4 regions of the Proteus columbae genome follow, and region 2 is predicted to be linked to each of the others. Evidence: predicted binding sites of a transcription regulator. Region 2 holds the regulator's gene; each other region holds the start of a gene.
What was found. The regulator CRP, encoded in region 2, controls carbon source genes, mostly activating them, when cyclic AMP is high. The targets are predictions, from matches to a motif close to ATGTGANNNNNNTCACAT.
Positions count from the first base shown of each region.

Region 1: serA (phosphoglycerate dehydrogenase) is a predicted target of CRP. The motif match lies at 3,275-3,292, and genes of this name have one in related genera.
Region 3: F1325_RS15635 (NupC/NupG family nucleoside CNT transporter) is a predicted target of CRP. The motif match lies at 2,285-2,302, and genes of this name have one in related genera.
Region 4: F1325_RS05660 (CidA/LrgA family protein) is a predicted target of CRP. The motif match lies at 3,862-3,879, and genes of this name have one in related genera.

Region 1 covers NZ_CP043925.1:2,831,262-2,837,161, forward strand. The annotation lists gene F1325_RS13525 (type I secretion system permease/ATPase) at 1-1,759, shown strand, start outside; gene serA (phosphoglycerate dehydrogenase) at 1,832-3,082, opposite strand; gene rpiA (ribose-5-phosphate isomerase RpiA) at 3,355-4,011, opposite strand; gene F1325_RS13540 (LysR family transcriptional regulator ArgP) at 4,172-5,071, shown strand; gene F1325_RS13545 (oxidative stress defense protein) at 5,144-5,878, opposite strand.
Region 2 covers NZ_CP043925.1:3,763,959-3,769,858, reverse strand. The annotation lists gene F1325_RS17545 (aminodeoxychorismate synthase component II) at 1-529, shown strand, start outside; gene argD (bifunctional acetylornithine/succinyldiaminopimelate transaminase) at 647-1,861, shown strand; gene crp (cAMP-activated global transcriptional regulator CRP) at 1,959-2,591, opposite strand; gene F1325_RS17530 (OsmC family protein) at 2,904-3,311, shown strand; gene F1325_RS17525 (phosphoribulokinase) at 3,401-4,270, opposite strand; gene F1325_RS17520 (YheU family protein) at 4,336-4,557, opposite strand; gene F1325_RS17515 (hydrolase) at 4,554-5,534, opposite strand; gene F1325_RS17510 (LysE family translocator) at 5,634-5,900, shown strand, end outside.
Region 3 covers NZ_CP043925.1:3,340,673-3,346,572, reverse strand. The annotation lists gene F1325_RS15650 (BON domain-containing protein) at 1-138, shown strand, start outside; gene F1325_RS15645 (patatin-like phospholipase family protein) at 268-1,332, shown strand; gene F1325_RS15640 (TatD family hydrolase) at 1,325-2,119, shown strand; gene F1325_RS15635 (NupC/NupG family nucleoside CNT transporter) at 2,462-3,763, shown strand; gene deoC (deoxyribose-phosphate aldolase) at 4,283-5,062, shown strand; gene deoA (thymidine phosphorylase) at 5,133-5,900, shown strand, end outside.
Region 4 covers NZ_CP043925.1:1,222,424-1,228,323, reverse strand. The annotation lists gene udk (uridine kinase) at 1-232, opposite strand, end outside; gene apbC (iron-sulfur cluster carrier protein ApbC) at 452-1,564, opposite strand; gene metG (methionine--tRNA ligase) at 1,769-3,796, shown strand; gene F1325_RS05660 (CidA/LrgA family protein) at 3,931-4,407, shown strand; gene F1325_RS05655 (CidB/LrgB family autolysis modulator) at 4,407-5,102, shown strand; gene cdd (cytidine deaminase) at 5,303-5,900, shown strand, end outside.

The DNA of each region.
Region 1 (5,900 bases), 930 kb from region 2:
TACATTACAACTTATTGCTAAAGAGCCCTCTTCATCATTATCAAAATTTAATCTAAATTGGTTTATTCCTTCTATACTAAAGCAGAAAAAATCATTATTCCTGTTTTTTATTTTATCTTGTTGCATTCAACTTTTTGCTCTAGTGAATCCCATTATTTTTGAAAAATTTATCGATACCGTTTTAACGGGGAGAAATTTATCTAATTTACATCTATTTGGCTGTCTATTCGTCTTAATTGCTATCACGGAACCCATATATCTTTTTTTGCGAGATAAGTTATATGCATTTATATCTTGTCAATTAAGTGCTGAATTTTCAGGAAAAGCGTATCAACATCTCGTCCGCTTACCGAGTCATTTTTTTACTCAACGCCCATCTGGACAAATCATTGCTCGTATACAAGAGCTTTCACATATCAGACAATTTATTACTGGTTCAGCATTGATGATGGTGCTTGATCTTATTTTTATTGCTGTGTTTATCTTTGTGATGTTTATTTATTCATCAACCTTAACGTGGATAACATTAAGTTCTTTAGTTCTTTATTTTATATTTTGGCTTATTCTAGGACCTATCATTCGTTATTGGGTAAAGCAAGAATATCAAACCAACGCAGATAATATTAGTCTACTGACAGAAGCGATAAATGGCATAGAAACCATTAAAGTGACGGCGACAGAAAATCATTTTATAGAAAAGTGGCAATACAAGTTGACCGATCACATCAATAAACGTTTTTCAGGTGCTAAAAAAGCGTTATTCGCTCAGCAATTTATTTTTATTATTCATAAGATCACTACTGCAATTATTTTATGGCAAGGCGTCAATTTCATTATTAATGCACAAATGACCGTAGGTGAACTTATCGCGTTTAATTTATTTGCCGCCCATATTACACAACCTATTTTACGTTTAGCGCAATGTTGGCAAGATTTTCAACAAACATCCATTTCTTTGCGCCGTATTGGTGATATTTTAAGTAATCCCACAGAACACCAATACCAAGGATTAGCTACCGTTCCTAAAATAACAGGGAGCATTACTTTTTCAAATGTCTATTTTCGTTACACAGACAAGACACCTGATGTTATTGAGTCACTTTCTTTATCTATTCCAGCAGGGAAATTTATTGGTATTACAGGGCGTTCTGGCTCAGGAAAAAGTACTCTTACTCGCTTAATTCAACGTTTCTATACGCCCCAACAAGGAAAAATTTATATTGATGGCATGGATTTAGCTATCGCTGATCCTTTATCTCTACGCCAAAGCATGAGTATCGTTTTACAAGAGAGCTTTTTATTTAGTGGCTCTATTTTTGAAAATATTCATTTATCAAAACCGAATGCGAGTGAAGAAGAAATAACAGAAGCGGCTCGACTTGCTGGCGCTTTAGATTTTATTAATCAACTTCCTTTAGGATTTAATACACAAGTAGGAGAAAGAGGCGCTAATTTATCAGGCGGGCAACGCCAGCGTATTGCACTTGCTAGAGCCTTATTAACTAATCCACGTATTCTTATTTTAGATGAAGCAACATCTGCATTAGACTATGAGTCTGAAGCACAAATTTTAGCGAATTTACCTCAAATTTGTAAAAACAGAACCGTAATAAGTATTGCACACCGTCTTAATACATTAGCGCATTCAGATTATATTTATGTAATAGATAAAGGGCAGGTATTAGAAGAAGGCTCTCACTCCCATTTATTAGAAAACCAAGCACTCTATTACCAATTATGGCAGCAACAAATTCAATAAATAAAGATTAAAAGATACAAAAAAGGCTCGATATTTCGAGCCTTCAATATATTACGAATAATTTATTAATAATTAGTAAAGCATACGAGCGCGGATTGTTCCCGGTAATGCTTTGATTTTTTGTAACACTAACTCAGCTTGAGCTTTCGTTTGTGTTGTAATATCGATCACAACATAACCTACGTTACCTGACGTACGTAAATATTGCGCGGCTACGTTGATATTTTCTTCAGTAAACACTTTGTTGATGCTATTCATCATACCTGGGCGGTTTTCATGAATATGCAGTAAACGGTTTACATCGTCGCCGTGGCTTGGCAGTGATACTTCTGGGAAATTAACAGCAGATAATGTAGAGCCGTTATCTGAATATTTCGCTAATTTACCCGCAACTTCATAGCCAATGTTTTCTTGCGCTTCTTGAGTTGAACCACCGATATGTGGTGTTAATATCACATTGTCAAATTTGATAAGTTCAGAAACAAACGGATCGTTAGGATCGTTATTCGCACCCGGCTCTGATGGGAATACGTCAACCGCAGCACCAGATAAATGTTTTGATTCTAACGCTTGAGCCAATGCAGGAATATCAACCACCGTACCACGAGAAGCGTTGACAAGAATTGCTCCCGGCTTCATGCGCTGAATTTCTTCATGTCCAATCATATTCTTGGTTGATGGTGTTTCTGGCACATGTAAGCTGACAATGTCACACATATTCAACAGTTCAGAGAGATGACGAATTTGCGTTGCATTACCTAATGGCAGTTTGTTTTCAATATCATAGAAATAAACATCTAAACCCACACTTTCGGCTAAAATACCTAATTGTGTGCCAATGTGACCATAACCAATAATACCCAGTTTTTTACCTCGTGCTTCAAAACAGCCTTTGGCTTGTTTATCCCAAACACCACGATGGGCTTTCGCATTGGCTTCAGGAATACGACGCAATAATAACAGTAATTCGCCAAGCACCATCTCAGCCACGGAACGGGTGTTTGAGAAAGGTGCGTTGAAAACAGGAATACCACGACGGGCAGCAGCCTCTAAATCAACCTGATTGGTACCAATACAAAAGCACCCCACTGCAACTAATTTTTCAGCCGCAGCAAAAATCTCTTCCGTTAAATGAGTGCGGGAACGAAGACCAACAAAACGTGCATCACGGATAGCTTCTTTTAATTCTTCGTCCGATAATGCACCTTTGTGATATTCAATATTGGTATAACCCGCAGCTCTTAAATTTTCTACTGCACTTTGGTGCACACCTTCGAGGAGTAGAAACTTTATTTTTTCTTTTTCCAAAGATACTTTGACCATTTACCCTGCCCTATCGTTATTACATTTAATGAAAAACAAAATCCTGTCTCAACAACATAACAAAAATAGATTTTGTGGCAATACAACCGATTGCTGTGATGACAGAATAAGCGGTAAAGAAAGCGATTTTCTACCGAGTAAAATGATTTTGACTTTGAAAATGGCAGGATTTTAAAGAGAGATATAACTGTCGTGTGATATATATCACTGAATTTGCAGTTTCTAAAATAATTTAAAAAATAGGTAGCCATCGCTACCTATCTTAAAAAGAATTACTTAATGGTTTTCACACCTTCAGAGGTACCCATTAAAACAACATTCGCACCACGGTTAGCAAATAATCCTACGGTTACAACACCTGGAATACTGTTAATTTTGTTTTCCAGTTCAATAGGATTAAGAATAGTTAAGTTATGAACGTCTAAAATAACGTTACCGTTATCCGTTACCACATTTTCACGATATTCAGGTAAACCACCTAACTTAACGAGTTCACGCGCAACATAAGAGCGCGCCATTGGGATCACCTCTACGGGGAGTGGGAATTTACCTAATACGTCGACTTGTTTAGATTCATCAACAATACAGATAAATGTTTTCGCTACACCTGCGATAATTTTTTCACGGGTTAATGCTGCTCCGCCACCTTTGATCATTTGCATGTGATGGTTAATTTCATCAGCACCATCAACATAAATGTCTAAAGAGTCAACTTCATTACAATCAAAAACAGGAATGCCGTAACTTTTTAATTTTGCAGTTGATGCTTCTGAACTTGAAACAGTGCCTTCGATTTGACCTTTCATTGTTGCTAATGCATCAATAAAGTGAGAAGCCGTAGAGCCAGTACCGACACCCACAATCGTGCCTGGTTTTACATATTCAAGCGCCGCCCAACCTACTGCTTTTTTCAATTCATCCTGAGTCATTTAAAAAACCTTATTTATCACGTTAATGGACTAAGAATAGCATATCGCATTCAAAACTAGCACGAGACACATCAAAAACTGAGAAGCAACATTTTAACTCATTACAACGAAAAATATGGCATAGTAAGCAATAGAATATAAAATCGAAGAGAGTCTGTTAATGAAACGCCCTGATTATCGAGCATTGCAAGCCCTTGATGCCGTCATTCGAGAACGTGGCTTTGAAAGAGCCGCGCAAAAGTTATGTATTACACAATCTGCCGTTTCACAGCGTATCAAACAATTAGAAAACTTATTCGGGCAACCGCTATTAGTCAGAACTGTTCCACCTCAACCCACTGAGCAAGGACAAAAATTATTAGCGCTATTGCATCAAGTAGAATTACTTGAAGAACAATGGTTAGGTGATGAAAATAGCGGTTCTACGCCTCTTTTACTCTCTTTGGCTGTGAATGCTGACAGTTTAGCAACATGGTTATTGCCTGCTTTACATCCCGTATTAACGCAACTGCCTATTCGTCTCAATATTCAAGTAGAAGATGAAACTCGTACTCAAGAGCGATTAAGACGAGGCGAAGTGGTTGGTGCAATCAGTATTCAGCCACAAGCACTACCAAGTTGCCTTGTTGATCAATTAGGCGCTCTCGATTACCTATTCGTTGCTTCTCCTGACTTTGCTCAACGCTACTTTTCCAATGGCGTAACAAAATCTTCGTTATTAAAAGCGCCAGCAGTCGCATTTGACCATCTTGATGATATGCATCAGGCATTTTTACAACAAAATTTCGGCTTATCACCCGGTAGTGTGCCGTGTCATATTGTGAACTCATCTGAAGCCTTTGTGCAATTAGCTAAACAAGGTTCAACCTGTTGTATGATCCCTCATCTGCAAATTGCTAATGAACTAAAAAGCGGGGAATTGGTTGATTTAACGCCAGGGCTTTGCCAGCGACGTATGCTTTATTGGCACCGATTTGCGCCAGAAAGTAGAACCATGAGAAAAGTGACAGACGCACTCATTGATTTTGGCCGTAAAGTTTTAAAACAGGATGAAGAGTAATACGCTATTTCATCTTATTAACACAAAAAATAGGCTTCATATTGAAGCCTATTTGTTTTTATCACCACATGATTATTTAGTGCGTTTTAATTCAAAAACGACATCAACATAATCTTTAAACTCAATGCTTTGCTGTTCATAGGTTTCTTGCACAGCAGCAGGTGCTTGTGCTTTTAATGCCATTGCATCCATGCGCACTTGTGCGATTGGATAAGGTGTGGCTTCTGGCGCACGATAGCTCACGCTATAAACAGCACCTAAATCTGCACCGAAACCTTTTGCTACTGACGTTGCTTGATCAATTGCATTTTTAATCGCAACTTCTCGTGCTTTTGTTTTGTATTGTTCTGGATTATTGACACCAAATTCAACGTTATTAATCTCATTTAAACCAGCTGCTAATGCGCCATCAAGCAACGTATTAAGCTGTTCTAATTTCTTAATTTTAACATTAACAGTACGTGTTGCGGTATAACCATTAATCACTGAACGCTCTGCTTTTTTATCGTACTCATAGTTTGGTTGAGTACGGATATTAGCAGCATCAATATCTTCTTTAACAACACCATTTTCTTTTAAGAAGGCAAAATATTTTGCAACACGCTCATCAACTTGTTTCTTAGCCTGAGCTGCATCTTTTGCTCTTTCGTTAACCTGAATATTTAATGTTGCCATATCAGGAGCGGCTTTAATTGTCGCATTACCCGATGTTGTGATATGAGGCCCTTCTGGCTCAGACGCCGCTAATGCAAAAGAAGGTAATCCCAGCGTAAACACGGATGCTAATACAATTGCTTTTAATTTCACAAAAACCCCCGACATAATAAAA
Region 2 (5,900 bases):
TCAGTATTTCTGTGAATTGGGTGCTGAGGTTGTTGTTAAGCGTAACGATGAGATCGGACTTAAAGAGATAGAAAAGATGATGCCAGCACATCTTGTTATCTCGCCAGGACCTTGTACTCCTGATGAAGCAGGGATCTCTCTTGAGGCTATACAGCGGTTTGCCGGTGAAATTCCTATTCTTGGCGTTTGTCTTGGACATCAAGCGATAGGACAAGCTTTTGGTGCATCAGTTATCAGAGCACGAGAAGTGATGCATGGTAAAAATTCATTAATACATCATAATCAACAAGGTGTTTTTAAGGGACTTAATCGGCCTTTAAATGTGACGCGTTACCACTCTTTAGTGATTGATGCGACGACATTACCCGTACCTTTTGAAGTGACGGCATGGAGCCAACATGATGGAAATGTTGATGAAATTATGGGAATTCGCCATCGTACTCTGCCAATTGAAGGGGTTCAATTTCACCCAGAAAGTATTTTAAGTGAACAAGGGCATGAGCTATTAAATAATTTCCTTAAATATTAAATGGATAGCATTTAAATAGCGAAATAACGCCTTTTTATACAAAACCACATTTGATTTTTTATTCATATTTAGTGATTATATTTTCATATTGAATATGAATAACGATCAGGTGGGGTAATGACAAAGCAAAGCATCAACCGGGCAACTTACGATCAAGTAATGTTGCCAATTTATTCACCCGCAGAATTTATTCCTGTCAAAGGGATGGGTAGCCGTGTTTGGGATCAGCAGGGAAAATCGTATATTGATTTTGCTGGTGGTATTGCTGTTTTAGCACTGGGGCATGCTCATCCTGCTCTTAATCAAGCCTTGAAAGAACAAAGCGAACAACTTTGGCATGTTAGTAATATTTTTACTAATGAACCAGCATTGCGTTTAGCACAAAAATTAATAAATAACACATTTGCAGAACGTGTCTTTTTTGCCAATTCAGGCGCAGAAGCGAATGAGGCAGCATTTAAGTTGGCTCGCCATTATGCCATCACTCGCCATAGTCCTTATAAAACTAAAATTATTGCTTTTCACCATGCATTCCACGGCAGAACACTGTTTACAGTATCTGTTGGTGGGCAACCTAAATATGCAGATGGTTTTGGCCCTAAGCCTGCAGATATCGTGCATATTCCTTTCAATGATTTAGAGGCGGTTAAAGCTGTTATTGACGACCATACTTGTGCTGTCGTATTGGAACCTGTGCAAGGTGAAGGTGGTGTCACGGTAGCAACACCTGAGTTTATGAGGGGGCTACGTGAATTGTGTGATAAGCATCAAGCTCTGCTTGTTCTTGATGAAGTACAAACAGGTATGGGACGTACAGGCAAGCTTTTTGCCTATATGAACTATGATGTGACACCAGACATTATTACAACTGCAAAAGCGCTAGGAGGTGGTTTTCCACTCAGTGCGATGTTAACAACACATGAAATAGCTTCTGTAATGGGCGTAGGGACTCATGGTACAACTTATGGTGGCAATCCATTAGCTTGTGCAGTGGGTAATGTCGCATTTGATTTAATTAATACACCTGAGGTACTTGAGGGTGTAGAAAAGCGCTATCAATGGATTGTGGATGAACTGGTGGCAATTAATCAAACGTACGATGTCTTTTCGCAAATCCGTGGACAAGGTTTATTGATCGGTGCGCAATTGGCACCACAATATAAAGGTAAAGCCAAAGAGTTACTCGGTCTTGCTGCCAAACATGGCTTAATGATGTTAAACGCAGGAGCCGATGTAATGCGTTTTACACCATCGTTAATTATTACCCAAGAAGAATTACAAGAAGGAATGGTGGCATTAAAAGTGGCTATTGCGGAATTTGTAAAAGGGTAGTGCGGACTAAAAACCCCATCTATAAGGATGGGGTTTATACAGATTGTATCATCAATAGCCCTTTTATTGGGCTATTGTTTGTTCGGGGTGGGGAAACTTAGCGAGTCCCGTAAACGACGATAGTTTTACCGTGTGCTGAGATCAGGTTTTGATCTTCTAGCATTTTGAGAATACGGCCTACAGTTTCGCGTGAACAACCAACGATTTGACCAATTTCCTGACGTGTAATTTTAATTTGCATGCCATCAGGATGCGTCATGGCATCGGGTTGTTTTGCTAAGTTTAGTAAGGTCTGTGCAATACGGCCTGTAACATCAAGGAAAGCAAGGTTACCTACTTTTTCTGATGTTGTTTGTAATCTGTTCGCCATTTGAGCAGAAAGGCGCATCAGAATATCAGGGTTAACCTGAATTAATTGACGGAATTTTTTATAGGAAATTTCTGCTACTTCACAGGCTGTTTTTGCTCTAACCCATGCACTACGTTCTTGATCTTCTTCAAATAATCCAAGTTCACCGATGAAATCCCCCTGATTTAGGTAGGAGAGGATCATTTCTTTTCCTTCTTCATCTTTAATAAGAACAGCCACGGAACCTTTAACAATATAATAAAGTGTTTCCGCTTTCTCACCTTGGTGGATCAGCGTGCTCTTGGATGGATATTTGTGAATATGGCAGTGTGACAAAAACCATTCAAGAGTCGGGTCTGTTTGCGGCTTGCCGAGAACCATTCGCGTTATCCTCTGTACGTTAAATGCAGCCTTTCAAAACGGATAGGTTCCCTTTTGATACAGCGTGCTTAAAAATCCTATCTTTACCTATTAACTTCCTGAGAACACGGTAAGTTAATATGGAGTAGATTATAATAAATGAGAAAATAATGCATTGATCTTAACCACTATCATCAAGCAGATATTGTTTTTAACACAATTAGTGCATTAAGTCTCGTTTTACGCAGTCAGCATAATAAACCTATTTGCTAATTGCTAGTTGAATTATGAGAATGTACTCTTTTAGTTTCTGTCATCTTTAGGGGAAAATAAATGGAAGCGAGAGTTAAGTGGGTAGAAGATTTATCTTTTGTCGGTGAGTCTTCTTCTGGTCATCAAATCATGATGGATGGAAATTCGGGTGATAAAGCACCAAGTCCAATGGAAATGGTATTAATTGCTGCAGGTGGGTGTAGCGCTATTGATGTTGTGAGCATCTTACGTAAAGGTCGTCACCAAGTGACTGATTGTGAAGTGAAATTAACATCAGAAAGACGCGAAGAAGCCCCTCGTCTATTTACTGATATCAATTTACATTTTATTGTTTCAGGTAAAGAATTAACGGATAAAATCGTAGAACGAGCTGTTCAATTATCCGCAGAAAAATATTGTTCTGTTTCTTTAATGCTAGGAAAAGCAGCCAATATTACGCATTCATTTGAAATAAAAGATGCCGACTAATTTTGATATTTTAAAATAAAGTTTAATTCGAAAAATAATATCCCTTAATTAATGGGATATTATTTTTATAGAGATAAATTTTATTTTGGTTAACTTATCTTTTCGCCATTTAATAATTTTTTGACTAATGGCGCCATAATTAATTCCATCGCTAATCCTAATTTCCCGCCCGGTACAACAATAGTATTTATTGTTGACATAAATGAGCCATGCAACATCGCAAGTAAATAGGGAAAATCAATATCGGTTAAGCCTCGAAAACGAATAACAATAAAGCTTTCATCGAGAGTGGGGATTGCTTTGGCAGAAAAAGGGTTTGAAGTATCAACCGTTGGAACTCGTTGGAAGTTAATGTGAGTGCGTGAGAATTGAGGAATAATATAGCTAATATAATCATCCATTGAGCGTACAACCGAATCTCTTACCGCCTCTTGTGAGTGTCCTCTTTCTGTGGTGTCTCGAATAAGCTTTTGTATCCACTCTAGGTTTACGATAGGGACAACACCCACTAGTAAATCAACATGTTGTGCGACATCGTGCTCATTGGTGACAACGCCCCCGTGTAACCCTTCATAAAAGAGAACATCGGTATTGTTTGGCAAAGGCTCCCAAGGTGTAAATGTACCTGGTAATTGGTTGTAGGGAGTGGCTTCATCATAAGAGTGTAGATACTTGCGAGATTGACCTTGTCCTGTATCACTATACTGACTTAAGGTCTTACTCAGTAAGCTAAAATCATTTGCTTCAGGGCCAAAATAACTGATATGTCTACCTTGTTCTCTGGCTTTTCTTATCGCCATATCCATTTCAGGACGGGTATAGCGATGGAAACTATCTCCATCAATCAATGCAGCATTTGCATTGAGTTGTTGGAATATCTTACGAAAAGCTTGGCTTGTTGTGGTAGTTCCTGCACCACTTGAGCCAGTCACTGCGATGATCGGATGCTTGATTGACATAGGTTATCCTTTTGCTAAATAAGGTTGGCCCTTATTGACGGCGATACATCGCTTGCTTTGAATAACTAACCAGAGCGAAACTGCGATGCCGGCATAATATTGACGCTCTCATGAAGTTCTGACCAAACCAATACGGCTTCACCGGATTTAAGTTGTTTTTTTACGTCGGCGACTTTTTGTTCAAGCGTTTTCTCTTGGATACCATAATCAGTGCCTTCTCGTAAAACAAAACTTTCAATAAGATTATCAAGTGTCTCTGTGGAAAGCTCATTCCAAGGAATTATCATTTGGTTTTCTCCAAATAAGCGGATAACCAGTCAGGTATTCGGCTTTCAAGCCACATCACGGGTTTAGAAAGTTTTCCACTTACAAAACCGACATGCCCACCAAACTCGGTGAGTTGATATTCAATGTTGTTTGGTAAGGTTGTGATATCAGGAATAACATCCGCAGACATAAAAGGATCATCTTTCGCGTGAATAATCAGTGTTGTTTTCTTTATTTTATTTAATAAAGGTAATGCACTGCATTGGCGATAATAATCTAACGCATCTTTAAATCCGTGAATTTTAGACGTGATAAGATCGTCAAATTGACGTAGTTTTTTAATGGATTTTATCGTCAATAAGCTGATTGGTAATGATTCAGGATAGCGAATAAGCTTGCGTGTCGCGTTATTTTTCAGCTCTTTTAACAGATACCATTGATAAAAACGAGAAAAGCCATGTTCAATTTTTGTTGAGCATGGTTCTAGCATTAATGGCGCAGAGACAATAACGGCAGCATCTACAACCGCATTTTCACCGCTTTCTGCGAGATAATAGGCAAGCATATTTCCACCAAGAGAGTAGCCAACGGCGGCTGTTGGTTGCTCACCAAATTCCTTTTTCAACCAATTTAAGAAGTAGCGAGCATCTTCCGTTTCACCAGAGTGATAAATGCGCTTTTGTCTATTGGGTTCACCACTACATCCTCTAAAGTGCATCACAACGCTTAGCCAGCCTCTCTCTTTTGCTGCGGCTAACATGCCGTGAGCATAAGGGCTACTAAATCCACCTTCTAAGCCATGAAAAATGACTAAGCGCGGTTTATTGAGTGCTGTTGTCGGATCTTCACTCCACGCTAAATCGACAAAATCGTTGTCTGGGAGATTGAGTCGTTGCCAATGTGGCGTAAGTTGTGGTGTCCTACGTACAATTCTTGGTAAGAGCGTTTGTAAATGTGGATTTTTAGCCCAACGCATTGGATTAAAGTATTGAGACATATTTTCCGTCTATCAAAATGAATTAACACTTGTTTGCTAAATAACATACTGCTATTTTCGGTGAAAATAAAACATCTGTCACATCTTTGAGCACTTATAATGACAATTAGTCTGATTTCATCGTTAGCAATTTTCCTATTTATTGCTGCTATCACGCCTGGACCCAACAACTTATTGCTTACTTCATCAGGTGCTAATGTAGGTTTTAAAAGCTCATTAAAGCTGATGGCTGGCATTATGCTAGGTATGCAATGTGTTTTGCTGAGTTCTGCATTTGGTGTTGCCGCATTATTGATAATTTATCCTGCACTGCATATTGGATTGAAGGTAGTCGGGAGTGCGTATCTGCTTTGGCTTGCTTGGAAA
Region 3 (5,900 bases), 420 kb from region 2:
TCTATTCGTACTGAATTTGGGCATGTCTTTCTTTCAGGTTTTGTTGATAGTAAAGCGCAAGAAGAAAAAATATTGCAAGTTATTGAAAAAATTGAAGGAGTTAAAAGCGTAGACTCAGATGTAAATATCAAATCATAAACATGATTTTCTTTTATATTCGTCATATTCTAAGAAGATATTGTCTAAATTATTTGTATGAATACGTAAAAAGAATGACGTCAAAAAAATGTGAGGGTATCCTTTGTTAAGTTGTATAAAGGAGACATTATGGGGAAGTATATACCTGTCACATTAAATAATATTACGGCACTCGAATTTCAATCATCACTGCCACAAGGTAAAGTTGCTTTAGTTTGTGAAGGCGGGGGACAACGCGGGATCTTTACTGCGGGTGTCCTTGATGAATTTATGCGATCACAATTTGATCCCTTTGATATTTTACTTGGGGTATCTGCGGGAGCGCAAAATTTATCTGCTTTTGCCTGTGGTCAGCGTGGGTATGCACGTAAAATTATTAATCGCTATACAACTAATAATCAATTCTTCAATCCTATTCGCTTTGTTCGTGGCGGCAATTTACTCGATCTTGATTGGTATATAGAAACAACGGCTAAAGAAATGCCTCTTGATATGCCAACAGCACTACGCCGTTTTGATGCGGGTCGCGAATTTTATATGGTGGCAAGTCGTTCTGATAATTTTCAGGCAAATTATTTTCAGCCCGATGAACCGACTTGGCTTGAGATAATCAAAGCATCCAGTGCCATTCCTGCTTTTTATCGTAATGGTGTCTTATTTCATGATGTTGTTTATCATGATGGTGGTATCAGCGATGCTATTCCTGTGAGAGAAGCTTATCGACGTGGTTGTCGTACTATTGTCGTTGTTCGTACCGTTCCTTCTGAATATCAATACACAACAGAATGGGTTGAGCGTATGGGAAAATGGTTTGAAAATAGCCGTTTACAGCGCTTTATGGCGATGGCTCAAGTACATATCGAAACCTATACCGACACAATTAAATTTATCCAATCTCCCCCAGAAGATGTTGTTGTTATTGAAATATATCCACCAACTACATTGCAATCTAGTGCATTAGGAAGTCGTTTAAATGCATTAAATCATGATTATCATGTGGGGAGACGTTGCGGGCGTTATTTTCTGGCGACAATTGGCCAGCATTTCTCTAAGAAAAAATTCAAACAGTATGATAGAAAAGTCTTTAGCTTGTTTGAACAAGAAGCGAAGGCTGATAAAGCAGAGAATGCTTCTATTATTCAACAAGGAACTCGAAGCGTACATCCTGACGTGAGGCAAATTCAGAATGAATAAATTTATTGATACTCACTGCCATTTTGATTTTCCGGTTTTTTATGATGATATTGCCAACAGCTTGTCACTAGCGCATCAAGCTCATATTGAAAAAATAATTATTCCCGCCGTTGCACGTTGGAATTTTGATGTTGTTGCAGAGTTAGCGAATAATCATCATCAATTATATTGTGCATTGGGGTTACACCCTTTATATATTGAAGAGCACACTGAACAGCATCTCTTGGAATTAAAACAGAAATTAAAAACAGCTTCTCGTTGTGTTGCCATCGGAGAGATAGGGCTTGATGACTATATGGATAATCCTCAGCCTGAGAAGCAAGAGGCGTTTTTAATTGCACAGCTTAAACTAGCGATTGAATTTGATTTGCCTGTGATCCTACATTCACGTAAAACCCACGATAAGTTAAGTGCACTTTTACGCCGTTATGATGTGCCTCGCAAAGGGGTTATTCATGGTTTTGCAGGAAGTCTGCAACAGGCAGAAAAGTTTATTCAGCAAGGCTATTTTATTGGCGTTGGTGGAACTATTACTTATGAGCGAGCACAAAAAACTCGCCGCGCAATTGCCTCGTTACCACTAGAATGTCTGTTATTAGAAACAGATGCTCCTGATATGCCTGTGAGTGGTTTTCAAGGTGAACCTAATCGCCCTGAGCGTATTCAGAACGTTTTTTCCCAACTCTGTGATCTGCGTCAAGGATCACCAGAGGTGATCGCAGAGCAACTCTATCTCAATAGCCTACAATTATTCCAATTAAAAGATAACACCTCGTCTTTATCTTAAACTTATTTAATCAAAAAGATTAAAAATACGCCTTATTTTAATTGTACTTATACAAATAAAACGTTCATTTATTTCTGCTATTTAAGATTAAAGCCATCATTTGTTAATCGAATGATATTTTTTTTAAATTAGCCTATTCAATAAGTGCGTTTTTTAGGTTTGTTTATGTGATCTACTTCTCATTTGTGGGTTTTGTGTTGCTTTTTCCAAGCGCTATTTGTGATGGATATAGAGGGTTCTTTTTCTGGACTAGGTATAATTATCTGGCAAAAAGAGTCAATAATCTCAGGTTAGAGCATTATTGATAATCCATTAAATTTTTATGTGAACAGGGATCCTTCAATGCAACTCATTATGAGCTTGGTCGGAATGGCAACATTAATATTGATAGCCATTCTGTTTTCCAGCAATCGACGTGCAATTAGACTACGTACAGTTGGTGGCGCATTCCTTATTCAGATTGGCTTAGGTGCATTTGTTCTTTATTCCGACGGTGGTCGCGAAGTGCTTCTTGCGGTTTCTGATGGTGTTAAGAATGTTATTGATTACGGCAATAATGGGATGAGCTTCCTATTTGCAGGCCTAGTATCAGATAAAATGTTCGAGTTGTTTGGTGGTGGCGGTTTCGTATTCGCCCTACGCGTACTGCCTGTTATCGTGTTTTTCTCTTCTTTAATTGCTGTGCTGTATTACCTCGGCATTATGCAAATTGTGATTAAGATTCTTGGTGGTGGTTTACAGAAAGTCCTTGGTACATCACGCACAGAATCGATGTCTGCAACAGCCAATATCTTTGTGGGTCAGACCGAAGCTCCGCTTGTTGTTCGTCCTTATATTGCAAGAATGACAACCTCTGAGTTATTCGCTGTTATGTGTGGTGGCCTTGCTTCTGTTGCTGGTTCTGTTCTTGCTGGATATGCAAGCATGGGCGTGCCATTAGAGTATTTGATTACGGCATCATTTATGGCCGCACCAGGTGGTTTACTCTTTGCTAAGCTGTTGATCCCTGAAACAGAAACGCCAGACGATCAAAAAGATGCGCTGGATAAAATGACCGATGAAGAAAAACCAGCAAATATTATTGATGCAGCTGCAGCTGGGGCATCTTCAGGTTTACAGCTTGCTCTTAACGTCGGTGCTATGTTACTTGCTTTCGTTGCGTTAATTGCATTAGTCAATGGTATCTTAGGTGGCATTGGTGGCTGGTTTGGTTATGAGAATTTTTCATTAGAATTAGTATTAGGTTGGGTTTTTGCACCTATTGCTTTCTTAATCGGTGTACCTTGGAGTGAAGCGACCGTTGCTGGCTCATTTATTGGTCAAAAACTGGTTATTAATGAATTCTATGCTTACTCTGAATTTAGCAAATATCTACAAGATGAAGCTCAAGTTGCTGCATCAGGCTTAATCATCTTATCAGAACAAACAAAGATAATTATCTCCTTTGCACTGTGCGGTTTTGCTAACCTCTCTTCCGTTGCTGTACTGCTAGGTGGTTTAGGTGGAATGGCTCCAAATCGCCGTAAAGACGTGGCTCGTTTAGGGATGAAAGCCGTACTTGCTGGTACACTCTCTAACTTAATGAGTGCGACGATTGCAGGTTTCTTCTTTGCATTAACCGCAATGGCTGTTGTTGCTGCTTAATTGATTTTGATTATAAAGAGCAGATGGGTTTTGCCTGTCTGCTCTTTTATGTTTGTTTTCTGCTGTAATGTTAACTACTTTTATTGTGAGAGATATTTCGCAATTTGTATTGAATAGGGTCAATAGCGATATCATTTCATATTGATCTCGCTTTTTTTGCGTTATAAAGACGACTTAGAGGCGTTATTCGAGTAACATTAAACCAGAAAATGACCTAATTGTGATGTTGATCACACTTATATGTCATTGTTTGCAAGTTGCATTTGATTAGTGTGACGTAAAGCACATCTAATTGTTCCTTAGCGTGTTCAAATAAGATGTGCTGAAACTTCATGGAATGGCGAAGGCTCAATGACGGGTCGCCGAAGTGAGCATAGCGCGGTGAGAGGGAGCTCAGCTGTCGTTGTAGCGCAAGTTACAACAACATCTTCAAGGAACCAAGTCCGCTCGCCAACAAATTTAATCGCTAATCTTAAGCGTACGCCCAAAAGGGCTTGAGAAACATCGTTGGAGAGTTTTATGACAGATTTAACCGCTGCAGCGCGCCTTGCGCTGTCTTTGATGGATTTAACTACATTAAATGATGACGACACTGATGCAAAAGTGACTGCATTGTGTCATCAGGCTAAAAGCCCTGAAGGGAATACAGCCGCTATTTGTATCTATCCACGTTTTATTCCGTTAGCACGTAAAGTGTTACGCGAACAGGGTACTCCAGAAGTCCGTATCGCAACCGTAACTAACTTCCCTCATGGTAATGATGATTTAGATATCGCATTAGCAGAAACCAACGCGGCATTAGCTTATGGCGCAGATGAGGTTGACGTAGTTTTCCCTTACCGTGCATTTATGGCCGGTAACGAGCAAATCGGTTTTGATATCGTTAAAGCATGTAAAGAAGCTTGCGCAGACGCGGGTGCTTTACTGAAAGTAATTATTGAAACGGGTGAGCTGAAAGATCCAGCGCTTATCCGTAAAGCATCTGAAATTTCAATCAAAGCAGGTGCTGACTTTATTAAAACTTCCACAGGTAAAGTACCTGTAAATGCAACACTGGAAAGCGCTGAGTTAATGATCCAAGTGATCCACGATATGGGTGTTGGCAAAGAAGTTGGTTTCAAACCAGCGGGTGGTGTACGTACCGCTGAAGAAGCTGCTCAATACCTTGCATTAGCTAACCGCATTATGGGTGACAACTGGGTTGATGCCCGTCACTTCCGCTTTGGTGCGTCAAGCCTGTTAGGTAATTTATTAGCTACTTTAGGTCATGGCGAACAAAAATCGTCTAGTGGTTACTAATCCATTCGTGAAATACGCCCGCTTTTCGTTATTGTGGGCGTTACCAATGCTATAAAACCAGGAGGTTGCAGTGTTTCTTGCCCAAGAGATTATTCGTAAAAAGCGTGATGGTCATCCTTTAACTGAGGAAGAAATTCGTTTTTTCATTAATGGCGTCAGAGATAATACTGTTTCTGAAGGTCAAATTGCTGCCTTAGCAATGACTATTTATTTCCACGACATGACAATGCCAGAGCGTGTTGCTTTGACATTAGCTATGCGTGATTCCGGTTCAGTACTGAACTGGAAAAGCCTAAACTTAAATGGCCCAATTGTTGATAAACATTCAACCGGTGGTGTGGGTGATGTTACTTCACTGATGTTAGGGCCAATGGTTGCTGCTTGTGGTGGTTATGTTCCTATGATTTCTGGTCGTGGATTAGGCCACACAGGCGGAACATTAGATAAGCTTGAGGCAATTCCGAGCTTTGATATTTTCCCTGATGATGAGAAATTCCGCGACATTATTCGCAATGTCGGCGTTGCCATCATTGGACAAACTAATTCATTAGCACCTGCTGACAAACGCTTTTATGCTACCCGTGATATTACTGCTACAGTTGATTCAATCCCGCTTATCACTGCATCTATTTTAGGTAAAAAATTAGCTGAAGGCTTAGATGCATTAGTGATGGACGTTAAAGTTGGCTCGGGTGCTTTTATGCCGACTTATCAAAAATCGGAAGAGCTGGCTGAGTCAATTGTCCAAGTAGCAAATGGCGCTGGCTGTCAAACCACTGCACTGTTAACTGATATGAACGAAGTATTAGCTTCTAGCGCAGGTAATGCGGTTGAAGTT
Region 4 (5,900 bases), 1.6 Mb from region 2:
ATAAAAGTGCGTGATCCATCGAATTTGGGTGGTCATAATTGACCTTATATCGTTCTTCCATCGTTAAATCACTTTGGTCACGATAATAACAATCTTCTGGTATCACCCCGATATTATGATCACCTACTTGCGCTCTTAATTCGCGGTAAAGTGTACTTGCAATAAGACTTTTACCCGAAGCAGAAGCTCCAGCGATACCTACAATTGTGCACTGATGTGCTGTGTCAGCCATAATCAAAAACCTGGTTTGAAATAAAAAGAGGGATAACGTAATAATATGTAAATATTACGCTAGCGCAGATTATAGTTTTGAAATCACTCTGGTTCCAGCGTAAAACCAGAAATCTATTCGTTTTTTATCAAAAACAGTCGGAAATCGCATATAAAAAATGGAAAGCCAATGGCTCTCCATTTAAATCAGCAAATAACTCAACGTATTATTTTACTGTCATTACACTGCGCGGAAAGAAATTTCCGTTGGGATTGCATCGCCATCCCAATACATTTGAGCAGACACTGTTGACGCGATTTCGCGATAAATATCAGCAAACTCGCCTTCAGGATCACGCATCACTGTTGGTTGCCCACGGTCTAAGTCTTCACGTAAAGAGATATGAAGAGGAACTTGACCTAATAATTGGCAATGATATTTCTCTGCCAATTTCGCCGCACCACCAGTACCAAAGATAGGTTCAAGGTGACCACAGTTACTACAAATATGTGCGCTCATGTTTTCAATAATACCTAATACAGGTACATTGACTTTCTTAAACATGACGATCCCTTTCATTGCATCCACCAGCGCGATATCTTGTGGTGTTGTTACCACAACCGCAGCGGTTACAGGGATATTTTGAGATAAGGTTAATTGGATATCACCTGTTCCCGGCGGCATATCGATAACGAGATAATCCAAATCAGGCCACAGCGTATCTTGGAGCATTTGCATTAATGCTTTGCTCGCCATAGGACCACGCCATACCATTGCATTATCATCTGTAACTAAATAACCGATAGAGTTAGATGCTAAACCATAAGCCATAATCGGTGCCATATGTTGTCCATCAGGAGACGTTGGACGCTCCATTGTGGTACCCAACATATTCGGAATAGATGGCCCATAAATATCAGCATCAAGAATACCTACTTTAGCGCCTTCTTGTGCAAGAGCTAATGCAAGGTTAACTGCTGTACTTGATTTACCAACGCCACCTTTACCAGAGCTCACAGCAAGAATATTACGCACACCATTAACGCCTGGTAGATCATTTGCACGGCGTAAGGTTGAAATATTGTGCTTGAGTTTCCATTCAATGGCTTTTGCACCAGTGATGTTGCGAAGTTCAGCTGTTTTTTCTTCGATTAGGACTTGGAAAGGTTTTTTCCAAACAAATGGCATCACTAACTCGATATGAAGAACATCGTCAATCATCGCACATTGATGTAATGCTTTTAGAGAAAGCAGATTACGCTTCAATGTCGGGTGTTCAAAAGTAGACAAGACACCTGAAACTTTTTCGTTCAGAATCTCAGGGGTGGTCTGCTCGGGGGATTTATCACTCATCCCGGCTCCTCTCGTTTTCATTATTTATTAAATATATGAGTGCATCTATCATATCAGATAGTAGATGACTACGTTAATGCCTTACCTCAATTTGCCAACTGAAATTTCTCTTGCAAAAACTCGATTATTGCCCTAGCGACATCATGACGGATCGGTTAACATCAAAGTCCCTTTTATTAATTTTATGGAAGTAAGATCCTTACTATGTCTCACGTCGCGAATAAATTATTGGTAACCTGCGCGTTACCTTATGCTAACGGTTCAATTCATCTCGGTCATATCCTTGAGCACATTCAGGCTGATATCTGGGTCCGTTATCAACGAATGCGCGGCAAAGAAGTTCATTTCATCTGCGCTGATGACGCCCACGGCACGCCAATTATGCTGAAAGCTCAACAACTGGGTATTACACCAGAAGCCATGATTGAAGAAATGAGCAAAGAGCATCAGCAGGATTTTGCTGGCTTTAATATCAGTTACGACAATTATCACTCTACACACAGTGAAGAGAGTCGCCAATTATCGACTAAAATTTATCTTGCACTGAAAAAAAATGGTCACATCAAAAGCAAAACTATTTCTCAGCTTTATGATGAAGAAAAAGGCATGTTTTTGCCTGACCGCTTTGTAAAAGGCACTTGCCCTAAATGTAAAGCGCCAGACCAATATGGTGATAACTGTGAAGTTTGTGGCTCTACTTACAGCCCAACCGAATTAATCAACCCACGCTCTGTTGTATCAGGTTCAACGCCTGTTATGCGTGAAACTGAGCACTATTTCTTCGACTTACCTGCATTTAGCAATATGTTACAAGAGTGGATACGCTCTGGCGCTCTGCAAGAGCAAGTTGCAAATAAAATGCAAGAGTGGTTCGACAGCGGTTTACAACAGTGGGATATCACTCGTGACGCACCTTATTTTGGATTTGAAATCCCAGATGCACCGGGTAAATATTTCTATGTATGGCTAGATGCACCAATCGGCTACATGAGTTCTTTCTTAAACTTATGTGAAAAACGTGGTGATTTAAGTTTTGATGAGTTTTGGAATAAAGACAGCAAAGCAGACCTTTATCACTTTATTGGTAAAGATATCGTCTATTTCCACAGCTTATTCTGGCCAGCCATGTTAGAAGGCAGCGAATACCGCAAGCCAACCAACCTGTTTGTTCACGGTTATGTCACTGTAAATGGCGCGAAGATGTCAAAATCTCGTGGCACCTTTATTACAGCGCGTGCTTATCTTGATCATTTTGATGCAGATTGCCTACGCTATTACTATGCAGCAAAACTTTCCTCACGCATTGATGATATTGACCTAAACTTAGAAGACTTTGTTCAACGTGTTAACAGCGATATTGTTAATAAAGTCGTTAACCTTGCATCACGTACAGCAGGTTTTATCAGCAAGCGTTTTGATGGCAAATTAGCAGATTCTTTAGATGATGCTAAGCTTTATCAACACTTTGTTGATATGAAAGAAACTATCGCACAGTCATTTGAAAATCGTGAATTTGGTAAAGCAGTTCGTGAAATCATGGCATTAGCGGATGAAGCCAACCGCTATATTGATGAAAAAGCGCCGTGGGTTGTAGCAAAACAAGAAGGTCAAGATGCACAGCTACAAGCTATCTGTACAATGGGTATTAACTTATTCCGCGTACTGATGACATATCTGAAACCTGTTTTACCTTCATTAACAGAACGTTCAGAAGCCTTTTTGCAAACCGAATTAACATGGGATGCGCTTGCACAACCACTTTTAGGTACAGAAATCACCAAATTCAAAGCACTGTTTAACCGTATTGAAATGGATAAAGCCAATGCAATGGTTGAAGCATCTAAAAGCACCATTGCACCTGTAAAAGAAGTCACAGGACCATTAGCAGATTCACCAATTCAAGAAACGATTAAGTTTGATGATTTTGCGAAAATCGATATGCGTATCGCTGAAATTAAACAAGCTGATTTTGTTGAAGGATCAGATAAGTTACTGAAGCTAATTTTGGACTTAGGTGGTGAGACTCGCCAAGTCTTTTCTGGCATTCGTACAGCATACCCAGATCCGAAAGTGTTGGAAGGTCGTTTAACGGTAATGGTGGCAAACTTAGCACCTCGTAAAATGCGTTTTGGTATTTCAGAAGGCATGGTAATGGCGGCAGGACCTGGCGATAAAGATATCTTCTTACTTAGCCCAGATTCTGGTGCAAAACCGGGTCAGCAAGTGAAATAACAACCAAGATTCATTTGCCAAATCAATAAATGGCGGGGTTCTATAAGAGCCCCGCTCTTTTTTTATTGTGATCCGTAGCACACTTTCAAAATCGGTGTATGATAAATCTGTTAGTTGATTTGGGACACTTACTTATGAAATCTAAACGGGCACGATTGCAGATTACACTTTGGCATTATCTACGATCTTTTTTGGTACTTTATCTTTGTCTCTTTGCGGGTAATCTTATTTCAGCCCTTCTACCCTTCGCGGTTCCAGGCAGCATTGTTGGCTTACTTATTCTCTTCGGTTTACTTGCTTTCCAGCTTATCCCTTTGCGCTGGGTTAAACCGGGTGCCAATATCCTCTTAAAAAATATGACATTACTCTTTATTCCTATCGGAGTGGCAGTAATGAATTATTATGACTTATTAAGTCAGCAACTTTTCCCTATTGTTTTAGCAAGTGTGGTAAGTACCTTTGGTGTTATGGCATTAGTCGCTTATTGCTCACACTATGTTCACCGTGAGCGCATTATCGTGGGTGCAAAACCTGACATAGTTGAGGACGTTGTAGAAAAAACGCAACAGAAAGACGACGATACAGCGTTAAGTGAGAAGAAAAAATGTTAATGTTAATGAATATTTGGTGGTCACTTCCTTTAACCATAATTGTCTTTTATTTATCACGTAAACTTGCTGCTCGTTATAAATTGCCTATATTGAACCCCTTGCTTATAGGTATTGCGGTTATTATTCCTATTTTATTAATCACTCATACACCTTATGAGCATTATTTTGCCGGTAGTCGTATTTTAAATGACTTATTGCAACCGGCTGTGGTTGCCTTAGCCATTCCACTTTATCAGCAATTACACCAAATTCGCGCACAGTGGAAATCGCTGATCAGTATTTGCTTTATCGGTAGTATTGCCGCAATGGTCAGTGGTACTGCGATTGCCTTATGGGCAGGAGCAACACCCGAAATTGCTGCATCAATTTTACCTAAATCAGTGACAACACCTATCGCAATGGCTGTCGCAGATTCCATCGGTGGTATTCCTGCAATCAGTGCTGCATGTGTTATTGCAGTAGGTATTTTAGGTGCCATTTTTGGTCACACACTCTTTAAAATACTGCGTATTCCTACTCACGCATCTCGTGGTTTAGCAATGGGAACCGTTTCTCACGCAGTGGGAACAGCAAGAGCGGCTGAAGTCGATTATATTGAAGGTGCTTATAGCTCACTGGCATTAATGACCTGTGGGATTATTACTTCCCTTACAGCGCCATTTATCTTCCCTATTATTTTGCATCTTTATAGTTGATACCTTTCTTATTCTCCATTCTTAAATCCTCGATTTAATTAAAGTTATTTCGGGGATTTTTACTATAAATTTGAGATACATCTCTCAATTAATGAATTTGTTGCAATTGTTTCATTGAAAATATGATTTTCATCACATATAAGAATGGGTAAAGATGCCTAGAATCTTATAATACAGAAAGATTAATGGGAGACTCATGTATGCATACTCGTTTTCAGGCAATTTGGTCAGATTTATCCCCTCAGTTACAACAAGCACTTGCTCCTTATCTTGAGCAGGATGAATTCCCTGCAATGTTTACGGCAGAACAGGTCAATGCCATAAAAACACAGTTACAATGTAATGATGATGCCTTAGCCCTAGCACTTTTACCAGTTGCCGCAGCTTGTGCTGTCGCGCCAATCTCTAATTTCAAAGTGGGTGCGATTGCTCGTGGCGAAAGTGGTAATATCTATTTCGGTGCCAATATGGAATTTGCTGGCGCACCGCTACAACAAACGGTTCATGCTGAACAAAGCGCCGTGACTCATGCATGGTTACGTGGTGAATCTCGCTTAATCTCAGTCACCGTTAACTATACACCTTGTGGTCATTGTCGCCAGTTTATGAACGAATTGAACAGTGGCACCCATATTCAAATTCAGTTGCCGGGTAGAAAAATGGCAACATTAGGCGATTATTTACCTGATAGCTTTGGCCCGAAAGATCTCAATATCACCTCTTTATTAATGGATAAAGTTAATCACGGTTACAAAATTGATAACCCTAGTGAATTAGCACAACAGGCACTACAAGCTG